DNA from 3 places in the Streptomyces nitrosporeus genome. Region 1 is predicted to be linked to each of the others. Evidence: riboswitches for the same ligand, from Rfam matches in the RefSeq annotation. Region 1 holds a riboswitch; each other region holds the start of a gene.
The links. A riboswitch is a leader RNA that binds a small molecule or an ion and turns the genes downstream of it on or off. The one in region 1 is predicted to bind cobalamin.

Region 1 (3,266 bases):
TGCGGAGCATCGGCACCTTCCTCTGTACGGAGGTGGCCCACGGCAACGACGCGGCGGCGATGGAGACCACCGCCGCCTACGACCGCGAACGCGACGGCTTCGTCCTGAGCACCCCGAACGCCGGGGCGCAGAAGTTCATGCCGAACACCAGCCCGGCCGGCGGCCCCAAGTCCGGGCTCGTCGCCGCGCGTCTGACGGACGGCGGAACGGACCACGGCATCCGCCTGTTCCTGGTGGCCCTGACCGACGGCGTACGCCCCCTGCCGGGCGTCCGGGTGCGGCCGCTGCCGGCCAGGATGGGCAGCCCCGTCGACCACTGCCTGACCTGGTTCGACGATCTGTTCCTCGAACGGGACGCCCTGCTCGGGGCGTTCGAGGCGTACGGCGGCCGGAAGGAGTCCGGCGCCCTGCGGGCCGAACGCCGCCGCCACTTCCTGGCCTCCATCGGCCGGGTGACCCCCGGCAGGATTTCGATGAGCGCCTGCGCCGCCGGGTCGGCCCGGGCCAGCCTCGCCGTCGCCGTCCGCTACGGCGGCCACCGCACGGTGTCGGCGGCCCGGGGCACCCGGCAGGTGCCGGTCAACGCCTTCCGGACGCACCACGGTCCGCTCGCCTCGGCCATGGCCACGGTCTTCGCGATGAGCCTGCTGCACCGCCGGGTCCTCGACCGCTGGGAGGTCTGCACCGAGAAGGAGCGGGTGGAGGCGGAGCGCCTGGTCTCGGTCGCCAAGGCGTGGATCACCTGGCAGGCCAGGGGAGTGATCGTCCAGTGCCGCGAACGCTGCGGCGCACAGGCCCTCCTGGAGAACAACGGCATGAGCGACCGGGTCACCGGCATCGAGGGCGCCATCACCGCCGAGGGCGACAACATCGCCCTGTACGCCAAGGCGGCCGGAGAACTCCTCCTCACCCCCTCACCCGTGCGCGAGAGCGCCCGCCGCGTCCCGGGCACCGGGGACCTGGCCGACCCCCGCTTCCTGGGCGAACTCGTCGCCGCGCTGGAGGACATCTGGTTCACCCGGGCCAGGGAACGCGCGCTGCGCCACCCCGACGACGACAAGCTCGGCCGCTGGAACGCCGCCGCCGGCCCCGCCGTGCGCGGGGTGGAGGCCTACGCCTACCGGCAGGCGGCCGAGGCCTACGCACAGGCCCGCGCCCTGCTGCCGGAAGGCGCCGCCCGGGAGCGGCTGACCGAACTGGAACGGCTGTTCACCGTCGAATGGGTGGCCCGTAACAGCGGCGACCTGCTGGCCGCGGGGCTGCTGGACGCCGGACAGGTCGCGGCGCTCCCGGAGATCACCGAGGAGCTGATCGCGGCCGTCGCCGCGCACGCCCCCGAACTCGCCGAGTCCTTCGCCCTGCCCGCGGAACTGCTCGCCGACTGGCCGATCGCGGGCCCGGACCACGCCGACGCCTACGACGACCCGGACGGGTCCTGGCACCGCGGACCGGCCGCCCCCGCCGGGGAGGGAGCGGCATGAGCGCCGTAGGCCGGCGGCCCTGTGGACCGTGCCCCGGGCAGGGCGGGCTGCGTGAGGCCCTGGAGGCCGTCGGGCTGCGCGCCGTGCTGCTGGCCTACTGGGGCACGACGTCCGTGCTGGCCCGCCGGCAACCGCCCCGCCCGAAGCCCGGCGAATCGGTTCACCAGAGCTGGGGCACGGAATGCCCGACGGGAGGACACCCACGCTGACGGAACAGCACGGCACGGCCCGCGCCCGCGGGGCCCCGGTACCGGACACCTCCGTACGGGCCCCGCAGGCCCCCGGCCGCTGCGTGATAGCTTGCACGGGCCAGTCACACTCCACCTGGAGTCAGGGAATCCGGTGCGAATCCGGAGCTGACGCGCAGCGGTGAGGGGGACGGGCGGGGCCACGGCCACTGGGACACCGCATCTGTCCTGGGAAGGCGCCCCGTCCGGACGATCCCGAGTCCGAAGACCTGCTGGCCACCGCCCCCGCCCGGGGGCGGTACCCGTACCGGGCTTCGCGCAAAGAGCCCCGAGACGCAGAGGGACCCCGTGCCGTCCATACCCATCGCCGTACGCCGAACCGCCCTGCTCCCCGCGGGAATCCTCCTGCTGGCCGCCTGCACCGGCCAGGGCGCGGGCATCTCACCCGGCGCCGCACCGGACGACGGCGCCGTCGGCCACCCCGTGACGCTGAAGAACTGCGGACGCACCGTGACCGTGGAGGCCGTACCGTCCCGGGCGGTCTCCCTCAACCAGGGATCCACCGAGATCCTGCTCTCCCTCGGCCTCGCCGACCGGCTCGCCGGCACCGCCACCTGGACCGACCCGGTGATGAAGGGGCTGGAGAAGGCCAACGCCACCGTGGAGCGCATCGCCGACAACCAGCCCTCCTCCGAGAAGGTCCTCGGCCTGGAACCCGACTTCGTCAGCGCCTCGTTCGAATCCACCCTCGGCAAGGGCGGCGTCGCCTCCCGTGAACAGTTCGCGCAACTCGGCGTACCGACCTACCTCTCCCCGGCCGACTGCGGCGCGAAGGACAACAGCGGCAGCGGCGACGGCGTGCGCGCGAAGCCCGTGACCATGGACGACGTCTACGGTGAAGTACGCGACCTGGCCGAGGTGTTCGGCGTTCCCGAGCGGGGCGAGGAACTGGTCGCCGAACTCGACGGCCGCGTCGAGGCCGCGACCCGGGGCATCGACGCCTCCGGCACCACGCTGCTCTACTGGTTCGCCAACTCCGAAGCGCCCTACCTCGCCGGCTGCTGCGGGGCGCCCGGCGCCATCACCGGGGAACTCGGCGCGAAGAACGTCTTCGACGACACCCACGAGGAGTGGCCCCAGGTCAACTGGGAGACGGTCGCCGACCGCAACCCCGACGTCCTGGTCATCGGCGACCTGACCCGTGAGTCGCAGACCGCCGAGAGCGCCGCCAGGAAGATCGGGTTCCTGGAGTCCAACCCCGCCACCAGGAACATGGACGCGGTCAGGAACAAGCGCTACGTACTGCTCAGCGGCCAGGCCATGAACCCGTCGATCCGTACCGTCGAGGGCATCGAACTCGTCGCCGCCGGGCTGCGCTCCTTCGGACTCTCCGGGTGACCCTCACCGGAAGGAGGCCCGCCGTCCGCCCCCGGCCGTCGCCCGCGACGGGCCCCCGGAGCGCGCGGGCACTGCGCGACGGGCTGCTGTGGACCGCCGGGACGGCCCTGCTGCTCCTGTCCGTCGCCGTCGCCGTCACCATCGGCCCCGCGCGGATCTCCGTCCCGGACGTGTGGTCCGCCGTCGCCGCGCACCTGGG
Region 2 (3,266 bases), 7.2 Mb from region 1:
CGGCAGGCTTCACGGGCCTGGCGGCGGGCATGGCCGTGCTGGCGGTCGGCACCCGGGCGGCGCTGCTGGCGGGCGGGGCGCTGATCACCCTGGGCGACATCGTGCTGTTCCTGAAGAACGACCTGGAGGCACTGCGCCGCAGCCCCCGCTCCGATGCCGTGGTCTTCGGTCAGCAGCGGCTGGCCGCGGGCCTGGGCGCCTGCGCGAGCGGTGTGCTGGGCGGACAGCTGTACGGCCTCGGCGAACGGGCCGGACACACCGGCTGGTTCTGGATGCTGGCAGCCGCCCAGTGCCTGCTGCTCCCCCCTCTGCTGCTCACACTGCGCCGACGCACCGCGCGGCGCCCTGTCCCCGACGGCGACCATGAAGGAGCACTGACGCGCGATGACACGGACGGGCGGGTTCCAGGACGATGACTTCTGGACCGAGTTCCATGACTTCCTCTTCTCCGAGCAGCGCCACGAGCAGGCCGAGGAGCTGCTGGACACCTCTCCCCTGCTGGACTTCCCGCAGGGGGCGCGCGTGCTGGACCTGTGCTGCGGGCCCGGGGTGTTCACCGTGCCGCTCGCCCGCCGCGGCCACCGCGTGACCGGGGTGGACCTGAGCCCGGCCATGCTGGACCGGGCACGCAAGCGGTCGGCCGGTGACAGGGTGACGTACGTGCGGGCGGACGCACGCGAGTACGAGGCACCGGGCCGCTTCGACGTCGTCCTCAACATGTTCACCTCCTTCGGGTACTTCGAGGATCCCGCCGACAACGCGCGCGTGCTGCGCACCATGTACACCTGCCTGGCACCCGGCGGCACGCTCGTCCTGGACCTCGCCGGGAAGGAACTCCTGGCCCGCAGGGTCACCCCGCCCAAGGTGGTGCGGCGGGGCGACGACGTGATGGTGCAGACCGACACCGTGCTGGACGAGTGGGCGCGGCTGCGCAGCGACTGGGTGCTGGTCCGGGGCGAGCGGGTGACCCGGGCCACCTTGACCTGGTTCGTGTACAGCGCGGTGGAGCTGCGGCGGATGGCCGAGGAGGCGGGCTTCGGGCGCGTGGAGGTCTTCGGCGGATTCGACGGACGTCCTTACGACGAGAACGCCGAGCGTCTCGTCCTCCGGGCTGTCCGCGAGGCGTGAGCCGGGCACCGGGCGTGCGGACGGGACCGCACGCGCTTTTGCCGTCGGCCGGGGCGACGTAGGATCACCTGGTCATCGCCGCGACGGGAGACAGGAAGCCGGTGCGAATCCGGCACGGTCCCGCCACTGTGACCGGGGAGCGCCCCTCCGACACGCCACTGCGCACCGCGCGGGAAGGCGGGGGGAACGTCGATCCGGGAGTCAGGACACTGGTCCGTCGCGGGCCCGATCCGAGGAGCGCGGACTCCAGGAGGCTTCACGTGTCCCAGCTGTTCACCCCTGCCCGCACGCGCGGGTTCCTCCGTGCCATAGCCGCCGCCATGGCTCTTTCGTCCGTGCTGCTGACCACCGGCTGCGGTCCGTCCGGCGGGAGCGCCGGGGACGCGAAGGCCGCCGCGGGCGAGCCCGCGGGCTTCCCGGTCACCATCGACAACTGCGGTGTGAGGACGACGTACGACGAGCCGCCGTCGCGGGCGGTCACCATCCACCAGCACCCGGCGGAGCTCATGCTCGCCCTCGGTCTGGAGGACCGTATGATCGGCACGGCCTTCCCCGACTCCGCCGTCCTGCCCGAGCTGAAGAAAAACTACGAGGCGATCCCCGAACTGGCGGAGAGGGAACCGTCGTTCGAGAAGGTCCTGGACGCCGGACCCGACTTCGTCTACGGCGGCTACGGCAGCGCATTCGCCGAGAACGAGGGCCGCTCCCGCGAGGCGTTCGCCGCCGTCGGCATCGACACCCACCTCAACCGTGAGTACTGCGGCAGGAAGCGGGTGACGATGAAGGACACCTACGACGAGATCCGCACCATCGGCGAGATCTTCGGCGTCCCCGGCCGGGCCGGCGAACTGGTCGCGGACCTGGAGGACCGCGTCGGCAAGGCCGCCGCCAAGGCCGGGGGCGGGCCCAGGATTCCCGTCTTCGTCTACGACAGCGGCGACAAGAGCGCCTTCACCGCAGGCGGCAGGAGCCTGGGTACCGAGCTGATCCGGCTGGCCGGGGGCGAGAACGTCTTCGCCGGCCTCGACGACGTCTTCGGCGATGTCTCCTGGGAGCAGGTCGTCGAACGCAAGCCGGAGGCCATCGTCATCTACGACTACGCGGGCGCCGGAAGCGTGGAGGAGAAGAAGGAGTTCCTGCTCTCCCGGCCCGCGCTCGCCGACGTACCCGCCGTCAGGAACAAGCGGTTCGTCGTTCTGCCGTTGACCGCTACCCTGGTCGGCGTCCGTTCGGCCTACGCGGTCGAGGACCTGGCTCGCGGACTGCACCCCGCGAGCTTCCGGTGACCCGGGCGGCCGCCACCGGTACGTCCGTCGAGCGGACGGTCCAGCGGCAGAAGGCCGGCGCGTCAGGGCCGGGCCGTGCGAGGCCGGCCGTCACGCTGCTCGTACTCGCCGTCCTGCTCGTCGTCTCCGCCACGGCGGGCCTCGCCATCGGCTCCGTCCGGGTGCCGCCCGGCCAGGTGTGGGACATCGTGACGCACGCGCTGGGCGCCGGCTGGCGGCAGCCGGACTGGCCGCGGGCCCGGGAGACCATCGTGATGGACGTGCGGGCGCCGCGGGTGCTGCTCGGTGCGGTCACCGGCGCAGGCCTCGCGGTGATCGGCACCGCGCTGCAGGCCCTGGTGCGCAACCCGCTCGCCGAGCCGTACCTGCTGGGCGTCTCCTCCGGGGCGTCCCTCGGCGCGGTCTCCGTGATCGTGTTCGGGGTCACCCTCTTCGGGCCGGTCTCCCTGTCGGTGGCCGCCTTCGTGGGCGCCCTGGGCGCGCTCCTGCTCGTGTACGCCACCGCCCGCACCGGCGGACGTATCACCTCGGCACGGCTGGTGCTGTCCGGGGTGGCGGTCGCGGCGGTGCTCACCGCGGTCCTCGATCTGCTGCTGCTCACCACCGGCCGGGGCAACGAGGCCCGCGCGGTCCTCGCCTGGACCCTGGGCGGCCTCGGCGGGGTCGACTGGGGCACCCTGTGGCTGCCGAGCACGGCTCTGCTGTTCGGTATCGGCGTCCTCATGGTGCAGGCGCGCAACCTGAATCTGCTGCTGGCCGGCGAGGAGGCGGCCACCACGATGGGGCTGGACGTGGGCCGGTTCCGTGCCCGCCTGTTCGTCGTGCTCTCCCTCGTCACGGGAGTGCTGGTCG
Region 3 (3,266 bases), 4.7 Mb from region 1:
GCATCATCCGGCCGTACAGCTCACGTGCCGGAACCGACTTACGGGCCAGGCCCTTCGCCTCGGCGGCCCGGTAGGCGGTGTCGAACTCCCCGCCCCACAGGTCGGTCAGCTCGGGGACGTCCGCCGGGGAGAACAGCGACCACGCGGTGTCCGCCTCGACCCGGCGCATGAACTCGTCGGGGACCCAGTGGGCCAGGTTCAGGTTGTGGGTGCGCCGCTGGTCCTCGCCGGTGTTGTCGCGCAGCTCCAGGAACTCCTCGACGTCCGCGTGCCAGGTCTCCAGGTAGACCGCGGCGGCCCCCTTGCGCCGGCCTCCCTGGTTGACCGCGGCGACCGAGGCGTCCAGCGTCTTCAGGAACGGCACGATGCCGTTGGAGTGGCCGTTGGTGCCCCGGATCAGCGAACCGCGCGCCCGGACCCGGGAGTAGGCGATACCGATGCCGCCCGCGTGCTTGGAGAGGCGGGCCACCTGGTGGTAGCGGTCGTAGATCGAGTCCAGCTCGTCCAGCGGCGAGTCCAGCAGGTAGCAGGAGGACATCTGCGGATGGCGGGTGCCGGAGTTGAAGAGCGTGGGGGAGGACGGCAGGTAGTCCAGCCGGCTCATCAGGCCGTACAGCGAGGCGACTTCGTCCAGCGCCCGCTCGGATTCGTCCTCGGCGAGCCCGCAGGCCACACGCAGCATGAAGTACTGCGGAGTCTCCACGGCCTCGCGGGTGAGCGGGTGGCGCAGCAGATAGCGGCTGTACAGCGTCCGCAGGCCGAAGTAGCCGAAGCGGTCGTCGGCGCCGTCGGCGAGCGCCCGGCCTGCCAGCGCGTCGAGAAAGGCGGCGTGCCGGGTGACGAACCCGGCCGTACGGTCCGCGATCAGACCCTCGCGGTGGCCCACGGCGACGGACGCGGAGAAGGACACCGCGCCCTGGCCCGCGGCTTCCCGGGCGATCGAGCGGGTGAGCAGCCGGGCCGCCAGCCGGGAGTAGGACGGGTCCTCCGGGATCAGCCCGGCGGCGGCCTCCGTGGCCAGGGAGCGCAGCTCGTCCTCGTCCGCGTGGGCGCTGCGGCCGCGGAGCGCCGCCGCGGCGATCCGGCCCGGGTCGGTGTCCGGCAGGTCGGCGGTGAGAGCGGTCAGGGTCCGCAGCAGGGCGGCACCGGGGGCGTCGGGGGCGGCTCCGGCCCCGGGCCCTGCCGGGGGGGCCGGATCCGGGACGGAAACAGGGTCGGCTGGCGCGATGCTCACGGGGGCTGTCCTCGCTCGGCTCGGGGCCGGCGGGGACAGGGGCAGCCGGGCAGGCCGGCGGCCCCGGCAGGGGCGTACCGCGCACGGCGTCCACCGGCCTTCCGCGAGGCCCGGACGTAGGGCGTCCGGTTCGGTCGAGCCGGACGCGCTGCCGGCAGGTCCTCGGACTTGCGGGTGCGCGAAAGCACACCGGTCATACCGTTGCGGGACAGTTCCGGATTCACACCGGATTCCCCTGCGGCGACAGCGAGCACGAGCATACATGTGGGGGCTGCCCGTCAGGACAGCCCCCACATGTTGTGTACGGGTGTGCCGGGGGAAGGCTCACAGCTCCAGACGGAACGTCAGCAGCGTGCCGGTGGTCATCGGCGCCCAGTCGCGTTCCGGGGTCCGGACGAAGCCCAGGCGCCGGTAGAGGCGGTGGGCGCCGAGCATGGCCCGCTGACTGGAGAGCACGAGTGCCCTGACGCCGTCAGCGGCCCGCGCCCGGTCGATACAGGCCCGTACGAGGGCCTCGCCGGTGCCCCGGCCACGGGCCCCGGGGGAGACGGCCAGCATCCGGAACTCGGCCTCGCCGGGGCGGGCGATGTCGGCCCAGGGCCCGCCGGCCACGGTGTAGGTCACGCCGCCCAGCAGCGTGCCGTCCTCGTCCAGGGCCACGAGCACCTCCGCCTCCTCGGCCCGCCGCGCGACGGCCCGCAGCCTCTCCAGATAGGGGTCGTCGGCGCCGAGGTCCAGCAGGCCCTCGTCGAGATAGGCCAGGGCGGTGAGCTCGCCGAGGGCGGCGTACCGCGAGGGGTGCACCCGTTCGATGGTTACGTCCATGCGGGGCAGTGTGCCGTGGGGCGGCCGGAGCCGCCCGGGGTTTTCCGGGCCGGGACGGCGGATGCCCGCCGCGCCCCGGGAGGGGGTGCGACGGGCATCCGCCGTGGACGGACCGGCGGGTCAGTGGCCGCCGGGGGCGCCCGCCGTGGCCGGCGGGAGCTCCGCCTTGACGCCCGGGTCGCCGACGTCCGCGGTGTAGTCCGACGGCGAGGTCTCGTCGATGCCGGCCGGGGCCTTCGCCGCGTTCAGGACGAAGGTCAGGACGACCACCACGACGACGTTCAGCACGAACGCGGTGAGACCGATGTAGCCGATCTCCCCGATGCCGGGGATCTCCTTCGAGGACCCGGCGAAGTGCGGCTGGGTCGGGGAGGACACGTTGTAGGCGGCGACGGTGCCGTAGATCATGCCGACCGCCCAGCCGGCGATGAGCGCCCACCGGTGGAACCAGCGGGTGAACAGGCCGCCCACCAGGGCCGGCATGGTCTGGAGGATCCAGATCCCGCCGAGCAGCTGGAAGTTGATCGCGACCGTCTTGTCCATGGTGAGGACGAAGACCAGCGCGCCGACCTTCACCAGCAGCGAGACCAGCTTGGAGACCTTCGTCTCCTGCTCGGGCGTCGCGTCCGGCTTCAGGAAGTCCTTGTAGATGTTGCGGGTGAACAGGTTCGCCGCGGCGATGGACATGATCGCCGCGGGTACCAGGGCGCCGATGCCGATGGCGGCGAAGGCCACACCGGCGAACCAGTCCGGGAACATGTTCTCGAACAGCTGGGGGATGGCGAGCTGGCCGTTCTGGACCTTGATGCCCGCGGCGATCGCCATGAAGCCGAGCAGGGCCAGCAGCCCCAGCATCAGCGAGTACAGCGGCAGGATCGTGGTGTTGCGGCGGATCACCTCGCGGCTGCGGCTGGAGAGCGTCGCCGTGATGGAGTGCGGGTACATGAAGAGCGCCAGCGCCGAGCCGAGCGCCAGCGTGGCGTAGCCCCACTGGCCGGAGACGCCGGGTGCGAGTCCGGCCACCGGCTTGCCGGCCGCCTCGTTCTTCTCCTCGAACGCCTTGCTCGCCGCGTCGAAGATCTGGTCGAAGCCGCCCAGCTTGATCGGGATGTAGATGATCGCCACCGCGATCACCAGATAGATCAGGCCGTCCTTGACGAACGCGATCAGCGCCGGGGCGCGCAGCCCGGAGGAGTAGGTGTAGGCC

Region 2: linked by a shared signal. The riboswitch ahead of CP967_RS00305 (ABC transporter substrate-binding protein) and the one ahead of CP967_RS32215 (ABC transporter substrate-binding protein) in region 1 are both predicted to bind cobalamin.
Region 3: linked by a shared signal. The riboswitch ahead of CP967_RS10825 (ribonucleoside-diphosphate reductase subunit alpha) and the one ahead of CP967_RS32215 (ABC transporter substrate-binding protein) in region 1 are both predicted to bind cobalamin.

What each region holds. Positions count from the first base shown of each region.
Region 1 is NZ_CP023702.1:7,230,304-7,233,569, forward strand. It holds gene CP967_RS32205 (acyl-CoA dehydrogenase family protein) at 1-1,481, shown strand, start outside; cobalamin riboswitch at 1,775-1,960, shown strand; gene CP967_RS32215 (ABC transporter substrate-binding protein) at 2,018-3,067, shown strand; gene CP967_RS32220 (FecCD family ABC transporter permease) at 3,064-3,266, shown strand, end outside.
Region 2 is NZ_CP023702.1:71,023-74,288, forward strand. It holds gene CP967_RS00295 (MFS transporter) at 1-416, shown strand, start outside; gene CP967_RS00300 (class I SAM-dependent methyltransferase) at 385-1,128, shown strand; cobalamin riboswitch at 1,220-1,340, shown strand; gene CP967_RS00305 (ABC transporter substrate-binding protein) at 1,449-2,414, shown strand; gene CP967_RS00310 (FecCD family ABC transporter permease) at 2,411-3,266, shown strand, end outside.
Region 3 is NZ_CP023702.1:2,498,639-2,501,904, reverse strand. It holds gene CP967_RS10825 (ribonucleoside-diphosphate reductase subunit alpha) at 1-1,234, opposite strand, end outside; cobalamin riboswitch at 1,371-1,494, opposite strand; gene CP967_RS10820 (GNAT family N-acetyltransferase) at 1,559-2,059, opposite strand; gene mctP (monocarboxylate uptake permease MctP) at 2,180-3,266, opposite strand, start outside.